One region of the Halomonas sp. KM072 genome, then DNA from elsewhere that is predicted to be linked to it. Evidence: predicted binding sites of a transcription regulator. Region 1 holds the regulator's gene; each other region holds the start of a gene.
What was found. The regulator PhoB, encoded in region 1, activates phosphate uptake and scavenging genes when phosphate is short. The targets are predictions, from matches to a motif close to TGTCATANNNNTGTCANA.

Region 1 (3,317 bases):
TACTACGCCCTTTATCCACTCGATAGAAGCGCTCGGTCAGGCGGGGGATATGCACCGGATCAATGCCATCGCCATCATCCTCGACCTCGATACACCCGCTGCCGTTGGCGGCCACCGACCAGCGCAACGTGATCTGACTGCCTTCTGGGGTATAGCGCACGGCATTGAAGGCTAGATTGGAAATGGCGCTGCGCAGCTCCTGCTCGCTGCCGATCAAGCCAGCGTCGCTCTCCAGAATGACCTGCACACTGTGCTGCTGCCTGGAGAGCGCCAGGGCGTCTCGGCGAATGCTGTCGAGCATGGGGCCTACGGCCAGCGTCTGGTGATCATCGCCTCCCTGGTCGATTTCCAGCCGTGACAGCAGCAGCAGGTCGTTGACCAGATTCTGCATTCGTCGCGTCTGCTCCTCCATCTGTACGATCCCTTTACCCAGGCGGGGAGGCAGCAGCTCCTTGAGGTCGCCGTAGGTTTCCAGATAGCCCGACAGCACGGTCAGCGGAGTGCGCAGTTCATGGGAGACGTTGGCGACGAAGTCACGCCGCATCTGCTCCAGGCGATGCAAGCGCGTGATATCACGGGCCATGACCAGCCGCTCGTCATCGCCGTAGAGGGTGATCTGATACTGGAGGATGCGCCGCTCGTCGATCGGCGAGGTCAGCGTCAGCGGCTCGCTGTAGTCGCGGGCATTGAAGTAGCTGATGAAGCGAGGGTCGCGCAGCAGGTTGGTGATGTGCTGGCCACGATCGTGGGCGGTTTGCAGCCCCAGCATGTCGGTGGCCGCGCTGTTCCACCACTCCAGGTCGCCGTGGCGGTCCAGCATCACCACGCTATCGCGCATGGCTTCGGAGGACTCCTGGATTCTCGCCAGCGTCGCCCGTAAACGACTTTGGGTAATGCGCTGGCTTTTCTGGTAGCGATAGAGGCGGTCGAACAGCTCCCCCCACATGCCCTTCGCCGCCGGGGGCTCATCGTGGGGGTGAAGCGTCAGCCAAAGGAAGAGCGCTCGAAACTGGCGCAGATGATAGACCAGACAAAACAGCAGCCCCGCCGCCAGCCCGGCGCCAGGGTAATCCACCAGCCATCCCAGGCAGAGGCCCAACAGGGCCAGCCAGATGATGCGCCAGATCTCACGGCTCCACAGGCGCACGCTTACACTCGCGCAGAGAACCGGTACCCAGTACCGCGCACCGTTTGAATCAGATTTTGATGAGGCTCGCCCAGCGCTTTACGAAGACGACGAATATGCACGTCCACCGTGCGCTCTTCCACGTAGACGTTGCCACCCCATACCTGGTCAAGCAATTGGCTGCGCGTGTAGGCGCGCTCCTGATGGGTCATGAAAAACTGCAGCAGACGATACTCGGTAGGCCCCATTTCCAGCGCCTTGCCATGGGCGCTGACCCGGTGGCTCACCGGGTCCAACAGCAGACCATTGATTTCGATGGGGTCTTCCACGCCACGCGGCGTGGCACGGCGCAGCACGGCCTTCAGGCGGGCCACCAGCTCACGGGGGGAAAAGGGCTTGGTGATATAGTCGTCGGCACCCGCTTCCAGGCCCTGGATCTTGTTGTCCTCTTCGCCCTTGGCCGTCAGCATGATGATCGGCAGCTCGGCGGTGGCTTCTTCGCGCTTCAGCCGACGGGCCAGCTCGATGCCGCTGGTGCCCGGCATCATCCAGTCCAGCAGCAACAAGTCAGGCTGGTGGTCGACGACCATGGCGTGGGCATCCTGGGCGTTGTCCGCTTCAAGCACGCGATAGTCAGCCATCTCCAGCGCCACGGCGATCATTTCGCGGATCGGCGCCTCATCATCGACGATCAGTACGGTCTTGGCGGTCATTCCAGGGCCTCACGGTGCTCTATTCAGGAAGGTTCAATGACATGCGTGTGACGATAACACCATGACTTGATGACAGTTCCATGACACCCAGTCAATTTAGCCCGCTACCGGCCACCAGCTCAAGGCAATACCTGCAAAGACCAGCAGACCCGACCAGTGGTTGTTCAGGAAGGCCTGAAAACAGCGGTCTCGATCGCGCCCGACGATCAGCCACTGCTGGTACACGAACGTCGCCGCCATGCCCAGCAACCCCAGCCAGAAAAAGCCCCCTAGCCCAACGCGCAGCGCGACCCAGCTCAGCAGGGCCAGCACGCTTGCCTGCAGCACTCCGATGATCAGCCGGTCAGCACGGCCAAACAGCACGGCGGTCGACTTGATACCGATTTTCAGATCATCGTCACGGTCGACCATGGCGTACTGGGTATCGTAGGCAACGGTCCACAGCAGGTTGGCACTGAACAGCAGCCAGGCTTCCAGAGGCACGTGGCCCAATACCGCGCCAAACGCCATGGGAATGGCCCAGGAAAAGGCCGCGCCCAGCACCACCTGCGGGAAGTGGGTGTAGCGCTTCATGAACGGATACACGAAAGCCAGCAGCACGCCGCCCACCGACAGCAGCACGGTGAACCAGTTAGTCAGCAGCACCAAAATGAAGGCAGCGGCGACCAGCGCCACGAACAGCAGCTGGGCTTCGGTTTCGCTGATGCGTCCCGTGGCCATGGGGCGCTGGCGAGTACGCTTGACGTGGCCATCCACATGGCGGTCGGCATAGTCGTTCACCACGCAGCCCGCAGCCCGCATCACGTAGACACCGGCAATGAAGATGATCAGCACGGAGCGACCCGGCACCCCTTCTGCAGCCACCCACAGCGCCCAGAGCGTCGGCCACATGAGCAGCCAGGTACCAATGGGCCGATCCAGGCGCATCAGCTGAAGAAAGTCTGCCAGCCGGGCCCAACCCGTTGGCCGCAATAGAGAACGGTCCATGCTCATGCTTACCTCGTGAAAGAAACTCCAGAATAGCCTAGCGCGAGGGCAGGCTCAGCGCATCGGCCATGGTCGATAAAAAATACTCTTGAACCAGCAGCGACAGTCCCGCGTGCTGAAACACCGAGCGACGCCCCCACTGGCTACGCCCCTTGGCGGGGGCACCCCACGCCGTGAAGCGCGGGAGCGACGCCGTAGCCTGCAACGGCCCGCGCACCAGGTCCGGCTGCTGAAACAACCAGCTGCCCAGCGAACGCTCGCCCAAGGCCCCCAGGCCTTTGCCCTGCAGCTGCTCCAGCGGTGCCACCGATCGCGCCACCACCCAGGGGGTGCCGTCGATGCACAGCGCCACCTCGCGTAGCCAGGCGTGGCGACGTGGAGCGATGCCCAGCGCCATGGCTTCGTCCTGAAACGGCAGGCCAATGGTCTGACGCAGCAGGCGTACGCGGAACTGGCTCGGCGCTCCGGCCGCCATCAGGCGCGCCGTCAGG
Region 2 (3,317 bases), 1.3 Mb from region 1:
GCATGCTCGCGCAGGTTGTCGTCGGACTGCAGAATCTCGCTCAGCGACCAGCTGCCGCTGGCCACACCCAGCAGGACCAGTCCCGCCATCAGCGCAAGGCCACCGGAAACGGTCACGAACAAGCCTTGGCGAGCCGACTTTCTGGCCTCGATATCGTTATGGTTGAAGCCGATCAACAGATACGAGGTGATACTGGTCAGTTCCCAGAACACGAACAGGGTCAACAGGCCATCGGCCATGACCAGCCCCATCATGGAAGCCATGAAGGCCACCAGCGCCAGATGGAAGCGGGCAATATCCGGATGGCCTTTCAAGTACCCGCCAGCATAGATCAGTACGCAAGTACCGATGACGGAAATCAGCAGGCCAAACAGCAGCGACAGGCCATCCAGCAAAAAACTCAGGCTGATCCCCAGCGAGGGCACCCACGCCCACTCCAGCAGTTGCGGCCCTTCACTCAGCACCACCGGCGCTTGGCCAATCAGCCACGCGGCCATCAGCGCTGGAAACAGCGCAAGCACCAGACTGGTTCGTTCCCTACACCAGAGGTTGAGCAGCGGTGACGAAGCTGCCAGCACGAAGCCTATTAAAACGGCAAATTGCATCCGGCGTTCTCTCCCTAAAATAAGCGCAAACTATTCACGTGAGCGGCGCATGGTACGACATGTGCCGCTTAAACGTTGAATAAATGTGTTTTTATATGCACAAACCTTATACCAGCCCTTCGAAAAACTCCAGCCACCTCGCTGGCATAAAAAAGCCGCTCGGCCAGTGGCCAAAGCGGCGTCAGTGCGAGCAGAAATCTTACTGAGCGGGCACGGGCAACCAGCCCAACAGCTCATTGTTGACCACGGCCAACAGGGCATCGATATGGTCATCGCGATCATTCAGGCAAGGAATATAGCTGAATGTCTCGCCACCGGCCTCCATGAAACTGTCGTGAATCTCCTCCTTGATCTCTTCGAGCGTTTCCACACAGTCGGAGGAGAAGGCAGGTGACAGAATGGCAATGTGCTTGTGGCCCTGCCTGGCCAGCTCGGCCACATGGTCGACGGTTTGCGGGCCTACCCACTTTTCCGGGCCAAACTGTGACTGGAAGGCGGTATCGACCTCCTCCTTGCTCAACCCCAGACGCTCACGCATCAAGCGCGTGGTTTTCTGGCACTGGCAGTGGTAGGGGTCGCCTTCCATCAGATAGCGTTCCGGCACACCGTGGTAGCTGGCCACGAGCTTGGTGGGACGGCTTTCAAAGCCGTCGTACGCCTCTTGCACCGAGTTGGCCAGCGCCTGGATGTAAGCCGGGTGTTCAAAGTAGGCCGGTACCGTGCGCAGGTAGGGCTGCCACTTCATCTTCATCAGTGTGCGAAAGGCCTGATCGTTGGCGGTAGCCGTGGTAGGCGAGCCGTACTGCGGGTAGAGCGGGAAGAATACGATGCGTTCGCAGCCCTTCTCTTTCATGCGATTCAGCACGCTTTCCGTGGAAGGGTTGCCATAGCGCATGCAGAAATCGACCTCGACACTGTCGCCATACAGCGCTTTCAGCCGGGCGGTCATCTTTTCCGTTTGTGCACGGGTAATGGTCAGCAGCGGGCTCTCGTCTTTTTCGGTGTTCCAGATGCTTTTGTAGGCATGGCCCGACGTAAAGGGGCGCTTGGTCAGAATGATGAGCTGCAGCAGCGGCTGCCATTTCCAACCCGCATAGTCCACGACCCGCTTATCCGACAGGAATTCGTTGAGATAGCGCCGCATGGACCAGTAGTCAGTCGCATCGGGAGTCCCCAGATTGGCCAGCACCACGCCCACCTTGGCGGGGGCAACCGGAGGATGACTGCTTGGCGCGTGGGCCAAGCGCCCTTCACCTGGTTGATCCTTTACAGCGCTGTCGGCCATCTCACTTACTCCTGGGGGCTGTCGATCATTCACAATGGCCTAAATCTTATCACTTTTCAGCAAGGACGTGGGATAAAGTTATACTATCAACATAATTTGTATAACTGTAGACCAACCCATGTCCAAGCCTTTGCTGCTCATTGGATGCAGGCTATCGGTTCTTTGCCCGTCGCCGAATTCGGCTGGGCCAATGGTGGGAAAAATGCGGGTCACGCTCGCACAATCAGTGATGCCTGGGCGTCAGAATACCAGCGGCATACGCGAGGTCAGCGGCGTGCTGTAGTGGGCGTCGCGACCAATGACTTCATCCTGAGGCACGTGCTGAACGAGGTAAGCCCGGTGGATACCGGCCCGCTTGAGTTCGAGGTACACATCGTCCAGCGCTCGAAACAGCATAGGCTTGCCACGCTGGGTCAGCATATGACGCTCACCCTCGACGTCTTCGAGCTCGACCTGATAGAAACGGCTGCCCGAATGCGTGATTACCCGGATTTCAAAATTGTCATGACGTTCGACGAACTGTTTAAGCTCTTTAAGTTCCATGGTTCCCTCCTGTTATTGGTCATCGCCATGGAGCACAGCATGCCTTTGCCCCATGACAATCGTATTACCTTGGCACTATCCCCCTAAGACGGCAATAACAGAAAAGAGTTCCTGACCGAAACGTCAAGATGTGTGTCGTATTACTGATATTCCGAGGGGTCGATGGCCTTGCCAAGCGAGTTGCGATCGATCCAGTTGCCCCCTTTGGTTTCCTTGTAACGGAACACGACCTTGTCGCCAATGGCGACAGGTAATTCCGCATCTTCTGTCTGGTAGCTGTACTGCTCCCCTTCCACTACCAAGTGGTAGCGGTAGAGATCGGGCATCCCCAACCACTCTTTGAAGGGACCTTCACGCTCTAACGACTGGAGCTCACCCCGACCTTCCAGCTTGGGAAGCCGCTTACGGTTACCGCGCCTAAAACCACCTGCCATGCGTTACTCCTGTCTATCTACCAATGCGATTGACCCACGCTTCTCATCCCGCCCTTCCAGTGAGGGTTACCCAGACGACTCAGCCAACGGGGAGCGCATTATACGTGCTCCCCCCTCAGCCTCAAGTCAATCGCCGAAGGCTTCACCGTAACCATCCGGCGCCAGGTCTTCGAAGCGCGTGTATTTGCCTATGAAGGCCATGTGTACCGTCCCGATGGGACCATTACGCTGCTTACCAATGATCAGTTCGGCCAGACCCTGGTTGTCCGGGTTATCGCGGTTATACACTTCGTCGCGATATACGAAGGCAATGACGTCTGCGTCCTGCTCGATCGCGCCCGAGTTATGGCTCACGATGCCATCCGCTAGCCAGCACGCGTCACCGGGGACGGTCAAATCGAAGACCTCTTCTTCACCGCAAGGGCGTATCTCGACGATTTGGTCCCAAAA
Region 3 (3,317 bases), 420 kb from region 1:
TCGGTATGGCCCACGATGGTATGGCGGCCATCGTCGTGGGCCGCCCCCAGTGCCGTGTGGCCATCGCCACCCGCCGCCGTGAAGTTGTTGGTAGCCACGGTATAGGTCTTGTCCGGATCGATCGCCTGCATGGCACCTTCGCGGTTCACCTCCAGGCTGATGAGACGCGCGCCTGCGGGTTGACGGCTGTCGTAGGTGAGCCGCGTGCCTTCGGACACCTGCAGGAAGCCACCGCTTTCGTCCGGCGCATTGGTCAGCGCAATTTCGAAGGTTTCCAGCAGCTCGGCACCAGTGACTTCCAGCAGCGTCAAACGGTTACCGAACGGCTGCACGGCGATCAGGTCACCCACGGTGATATCCCCTTGGGGCAGCGCTTCACGAATACCGCCGCTGTTCTGTAGCGCCATGAGGGTGTCCGGTACCACCTTGCGCGCTGCATGGAGCTGACCGTCGGCAATCAGGTTGCCCAGCGCCGTTTCGTTGGCGCGTACGCTCAGCGCATCACCCTGGCCATGACGAGGGTTGGGCAGCGCCAGAATCGCCTTCGCACCTACCTGTTCGTCACGCAGTGCTTCGATGGCCTCGGTATACGGTGCTAAAAGCTCCAGCGCAGCCGCATCCGGCGTGCGCTCGTCGGTGGCCAGCAGCTCACCGCTGACCTCCTGGACCACGCCATCGGCATCGAAGATCACCTGCATGACCCCCAGATGCTGGCCATACTCACCCGCCTGCCCTACCACGGTGGGCGCTGGCCAGTGCTCGGTCAGCAGCGCAGGCGGGGCGACCCGCGTATGGCTATGCCCCCCGATGATGACGTCGATCCCCTCGACCTGCTCTGCCAGCAGCAGGTCGTTACCGACGCGGGGGTCGCTGTCGTAGCCCAGATGCGTGAGCGCGATGATCTTGTTGACTCCCTGCGCTTCGAGCGCCTCGACCATAGCTTCGGCCGCCTGACGATACTCACCAATGGTGACCTGGCCCGGGCTGGAGATGGCGTCGCTATCCTGGGTGCTCAATCCGAAGATCCCGATACGCTCACCCTGATGTTCGAGGATCATGCCGTCATAGAGATACCCCGCCTGGGGGTCGGCCGTGATGCTCTCCCCGAGGCGCTCGGCAAACTCGGGAGACGCCGAAAAGTCCAGGTTGGCGCCTAAAATGGGGAAGTCTGCCCCTGCAAAGAACGCCGCCAACGCCTGATGACCGGTCTCAGGGTCACCCAGGTCGAACTCATGATTTCCCGGCACGAACGCGTCGTAGCCCATCAGGTTCATGAAGGTCAGCGCGTCCTGGCCCTGAAATTCGTTGAAGTAGAGCGTCCCGGAGAAGATATCCCCCGCATCCAGCAGCAACCCCTCGCCATAGGCCTCCCGGGCCTCGTTCAAGGTGGCCACCAGGGCCGGGTAAGCATCCGTGCGGCCATGCAGGTCGTTGGTGTGATAGATCGTCAGGGTAAAGGTCTCGTCGGCCATCACGGCCGATGACGAGATCATGAGTGCACCCGCAATGGCGCATGGAGTAACAAAGTGTCGTGAGGTCATGGACTGGGTTCCTTTCGTCAGGGTCAAGTCACTTTCCTGGTATATGTAACGATACTTGCTTACTGCTGCACAAGACAGGGCACATTGCGTGTCATCGCTTGTTCACCTGGCTGTCGCCTCGGTGTCACTGTTGGGCCTCACCATGGCGCTAAACGTGATAAAGGGATGAATCGCTCATGCGACTCTGTATCGTCAGCGAAACATGGTCACCGGAAATCAACGGCGTCGCGCACACGCTGAACCGGCTGTGTCGTGAACTGCTGTTGCTGGGTATCACAGTGGACGTGATACGCCCGGCGCCGCGTCAACCTGGCAGCGCCGCGTGCGCCACCCAGGAACTTCAGGTCAAGCGGTTTGCGCTGCCTAACTATACCGACGTTCAGGTAGGCTTTGCCCGCCCTGGGAAGCTTCAGCGCTTTTGGCAGCAGTACCGCCCGAACGTCGTCTATCTGGCAACCCAAGGCCCCTTGGGCTGGGCGGCCCGCCAGGCAGCCCAGCGCCTGGAATTGCCGCTGGTGGCCGGTTGGCATACCAACTTCGACCACTATTGCCAAGATCATGGTGTTGCCTGGCTGACCAAAGCGACACGACGCTATTTGCGCTATTTCCACAATGGCTGCACCCTCACCCTGGTGCCTACCCAGCAGCAAGCCGTGGCGCTGCGCCAAGATGGCATCAAAGACGTGCAGGTGCTTGCCCGAGGTATCGACGGCGAGCGCTTTTCGCCCGCCCACCGCGACCTCGCGCTGCGTCAGCAGTGGGGCGTCAGCGAGCATCAACCGGTGGCCCTGTACGTGGGGCGCCTGGCACCCGAGAAGAACCTTTCGCTCCTGCAGGAAACGCTGCAAGCCATGCGCAGCGCTCGCCCCGATATGGCGCAGGTCATCGTGGGCGACGGCCCGGCCCGCAGCCAGCTGCAAAAAGCCTTGCCAGAAGTCCACTTCACCGGATTTGTGGACAAGCATTCGCTGGCACGCCACTACGCCAGCGCCGACATGTTCGTGTTTCCCTCGCTGTCCGAAACCTGGGGCAACGTAGTGACCGAAGCCATGGCCAGCGGCCTGGCAGTCGTGGCGTTTCGCCACGCAGCCAGTGCAGAACTGATTCACAGTGGTCATAACGGCATCACCGTGGCGACCGACGATGCGTTGGGCTTTCAACACGCAGCGGTCACGCTGTGCCAGCACCCTGCCGATTACGCACGACTAGGAAGAGTCGCCCGCCTGCGCGCACTGGAACAGAGCTGGTCGGGCATTGCCGAACAATTTCTACGTTACCTGCACCATGCCCAGGAGGCCCGCCATGCGAGCTCGCCCGCTTGTCGTATTCGATCGTCTTGACCTGTGGGAGTGGCGCTTTTGCCAGCGCGTGACGCATCTCTCGCTCTACCGCCCCTGGCGTCTGACGCTCCAGACGGCCAGCAAACTGGGTGATTGGCCCATCTGGGTGCTGCTGATTGCAGCTCAGCCGTGGCTGCAAACGGACGGACTATGGCGCATGTGGCAATACTCACTGATCGCGCTGCTGGCGATTCTGGTCTACAAGCTGGTGAAAACTCGGCTGTGTCGCGAACGCCCTTTCATCACCTACCTGGGGGGCGTCCACTGCGGCCAACCTGCCCGAGACCGCTACAGTTTTCCCAGTGGTCATACCATGCATGCCGTGATGTTCAGCGTACTGGTGGCCAGCCACACGCCCTGGCTGCTACCGATCGTGTTACCGCTTGCCTTGATCATCGCGATTTCAAGAGTAGGCCTGGGCCTGCACTATGCCAGT
Region 4 (3,317 bases), 240 kb from region 1:
GTATCGCAGCCCTGCTCCAGCGCTTCGGGAATGAGGTACTCCAGTTTGCGGGTCTTGTTGCCGCCGAAGGCCAGGCCGCTGTTGCAGTCCTCGCGCTTGGCATACAGCTCGACCTCGCCGCCCAGATGGGCGCTCAGCCGTTTGAGAGGTGTGATCGGGGAGGGGCCGAACGTCAGTGGATAACGGGGGTAGCGTTCAAGGTTCATGGCAAGCTCCTGCATTGGCAGTCAACGCGATAGACAAGGATCGCTGGGTAACGGTGGTTGGAACGTTGGCGTGCTCACTGAGGTTTATAGTAGGCGTATGTGTGTCCAGGCGGGTTGCGAAATAAGGGGGTTATAAACAATAATGAATTGTCTGATTGCGTTTGTAGGTTCGATTAATTCGTAAATTCGTTATTTGAGTAAACAATAATGAGTGCCAAGCGAGCGGGAGGGGCCTCGGAGCCCCATGCCATGGGCGGTGAGCTGGATCGTATCGACAAGCGTATTCTCAAGCTGCTTCAGGAGGATGCGACGCTTTCCAATGTGGCGCTGGCCGAGCAGGTGAACCTCAGCCCTGCGGCCTGTTTGCGGCGTGTCGAAAAGCTCAAGCGGGACGGGGTGATCAGCCGAATCGTGGCCCACCTGAACCCGGAGCCCCTGCAGGCCGGCATGGTGGTGTTGATTGGCGTGGTGCTGGACCGCTCGACGCCAGAATCCTTCGCGGCGTTCGAGGCGGCGGCTCAAAAAGTGTCGGGCTGCATGGAGTGCCACGTGGTTACGGGGGAGTTCGACTACTTCATGCTGGTGCGCACCAGGGACAGCCAAAGCTTCAACCGGCTACACGCCGAGCAGTTACTCTACCTGCCCGGCGTGCGTCAGATTCGTTCGTTCATGGGGCTGCGGGAGGTGGTGTCGACCCACAAGGTACCGATTTAGTCCTAATGGCCCACGGCATGCTCGGTCGTCAATAAACCGTCGTGATTGCGTCATACATCTTTCATCTTTACCTAATACTCTCCCTCGAAAACAACACGTAGTTCGTACGGGCTAATGATGACGAGGGGAGTACCATGAGCAAGGCAATCGAAGATCACCGCCTGTTTAACCACAGCCATAACCAGCCATTTGCCGAGGTACTGGCAAAGCACGTCTCTCGGCGCGATGTGATGCGGGGCGGCCTGGGGCTGGCGGCGTCGTCGATGTTGGGGTTTGGCGGCGCAGCCCAAGCGCTAGCAGGCGAGCAGGCCAAGACGCCGCTGACTCTCGCATTTGAAGCGGTGCGTGGTTCTCGCACCGATGCGGTGGTGGTACCGGAAGGCTATGTGGCCCAGGTGCTGGTGCCCTGGGGCACGCCGCTCACCCCATCCGCAGAGTGGCAGCCCGATCTACACATGACCGCCGAGCGCCAGGCCGATAGCGTTGGCATGAACCACGATGGTATGGCCGGATTCGCCTTGGATGTCGACAGCGCGTCGCGGCGTTTCGTGCTAGCGCTCAACAATGAGTATATCGAGCAGGATGCGCTATGGGCGCCCCAGGGTGGCCCTACCAATGCGGGAGGCAAACGCCCGGCGGAAGAGTCGCGCACCGAAATCAACGCCCATGGCGTCACCCTCGTGGAGGTTGAAAAAAACGCCAGCGGGCAGTGGTCGCACGTGACCGACTCTCCCTATAACCGCCGCTTCACCAGCGCCACGGTGATGGACCTTGCCGGCCCCGTGGCCGGTAGCGACTATGTGAAAACCCAATTCTCCCCTGACGGCACGCAAACCCGAGGTACTAACAACAACTGTGGTAACGGCGTGACCCCCTGGGGCACCTATATCGCCTGTGAAGAGAACTGGCCCGATATCTTCGTCAACCGTGGCGAGCGCTTCCCAGACGATGCACGCATCGGTATTCCCACCGATAAAAGCCGCTACGGTTGGGATACCTCGGCAGGCGACGCGACAGAGCAGAACGGCGAGTTCGAGCGCTTTGATATCACTCCGCGCGGTGAGCGTGCCGAAGATGACTACCGCAACGAAGCGCGTACCTTCGGCTACCAGGTCGAAGTCGACCCCTATAGCGGTGCTCGCGCGGTGAAACGCACGGCGCTGGGGCGTTTTCGTCATGAAGGGTGCTGGTTGGGCAAGTTAGAAGCGGGCAAGCCGATCGTTTACTATTCAGGCCACGATGCCCGCAACGAATACGTCTACAAATACGTCTCTGATGCCGCCTGGGATCCCGCCGATGCCAACCGTCCCGGCGCGGAGTACGACCGTCTCGCCATTGGCAGTAAATATATGGATAACGGCACGCTGTACGTGGCGCGCTTCCATGCTGATGGTAGCGGCGAGTGGCTGCCGCTCACACCGAGTGCCAAAACTCAGGCTGGTCGCACGCTGGCTGCCGCACTTGGCCTAGCCGAGAACGACCTGGCAGGCATCATCATCAATACCTGCGATGCGGCCGACCTCATGGGCGCAACGCCAATGGACCGCCCCGAATGGGCCACGGTGGACCCGGCCTCCGGTGAGGTATACCTGACGCTCACCAATAACTCCCAGCGCAGCGAAGAGGGCAGCGATGCGACCTTCACGAACGATGGCAGCGAGCTGGCCGAGCCGGGAGTAGGTTTCGCAACGGCGCCCGTGAACGCCGCGAACCCCCGTGCCAATAATGAAGCCGGGCATGTGATCCGTTGGCGGGAGAGCCGGTTGCCCAACGCCTTTACCTGGGAGGTCTTCGTGTTCGGCGCGGCGGCCGACGATGTGGATAACCACTCAGGGTTAAACGAGATGAACCAGTTTGCCAGCCCCGATGGCCTGTGGTTCGATGAGCGCGACGGTGGCCAAGGTATTCTGTGGATTCAAACCGACAACGGCTACGAAGGTGTTACCGAGCATACCAACGATCAGCTTTTGGCGGTGGTGCCCAACGGGCTGGACGACATTCGCGGCACCGGCCCGGTGATTAACAGCAGCAACCAACAGCAGCTCAAGCGCTTTGCGGTGGGTCCGAACGGCTGCGAAGTCACCGGTATCTTTGCCACGCCGGATAAAACCGCGCTGTTCATCAACATCCAACACCCCGGCAACTGGCCAGCAGATGGCAATGCCTTAGTGCAAGACGCCACTGCGTCAGCGAGTGGCCAGGTGCGCCCGCGTGCAGCCACCGTGGTCATCCAGAAGCGCGATGGAGGGCCGGTGGGAGTATAAACTTAAGCGAGGCAGTGGCTATATTTGAGCAGTTAGTAGTTCACTGCTGATGCAGAGCGTCGAGCCTTTTAAGGTGCGGCGCTCTTTTTTTGGGTTGGCTCACTTTTCCAACGTTATATGAAGCACGTAGAAC

Region 2: the regulator PhoB is predicted to act here: its motif matches at 2,485-2,502, upstream of RVM26_RS02900 (DUF6482 family protein).
Region 3: the regulator PhoB is predicted to act here: its motif matches at 1,653-1,670, upstream of RVM26_RS17255 (bifunctional metallophosphatase/5'-nucleotidase).
Region 4: the regulator PhoB is predicted to act here: its motif matches at 969-986, upstream of RVM26_RS14020 (PhoX family protein).

What each region holds. Positions count from the first base shown of each region.
Region 1 covers NZ_CP136132.1:3,201,926-3,205,242, forward strand. Annotated here, with positions in the region: gene phoR (phosphate regulon sensor histidine kinase PhoR) at 1-1,147, opposite strand, end outside; gene phoB (phosphate regulon transcriptional regulator PhoB) at 1,150-1,839, opposite strand; gene ubiA (4-hydroxybenzoate octaprenyltransferase) at 1,936-2,826, opposite strand; gene RVM26_RS15170 (chorismate--pyruvate lyase family protein) at 2,864-3,317, opposite strand, start outside.
Region 2 covers NZ_CP136132.1:616,026-619,342, reverse strand. Annotated here, with positions in the region: gene RVM26_RS02910 (putative monovalent cation/H+ antiporter subunit A) at 1-605, opposite strand, end outside; gene hemH (ferrochelatase) at 805-1,890, opposite strand; gene RVM26_RS02900 (DUF6482 family protein) at 2,131-2,433, opposite strand; gene RVM26_RS02895 (hypothetical protein) at 2,574-2,867, opposite strand; gene RVM26_RS02890 (replicative DNA helicase) at 2,994-3,317, opposite strand, start outside.
Region 3 covers NZ_CP136132.1:3,619,374-3,622,690, reverse strand. Annotated here, with positions in the region: gene RVM26_RS17255 (bifunctional metallophosphatase/5'-nucleotidase) at 1-1,541, opposite strand, end outside; gene RVM26_RS17250 (glycosyltransferase family 4 protein) at 1,718-2,881, shown strand; gene RVM26_RS17245 (phosphatase PAP2 family protein) at 2,844-3,317, shown strand, end outside.
Region 4 covers NZ_CP136132.1:2,962,773-2,966,089, reverse strand. Annotated here, with positions in the region: gene RVM26_RS14030 (aminocyclopropane-1-carboxylate deaminase) at 1-206, opposite strand, end outside; gene RVM26_RS14025 (Lrp/AsnC family transcriptional regulator) at 414-920, shown strand; gene RVM26_RS14020 (PhoX family protein) at 1,055-3,184, shown strand.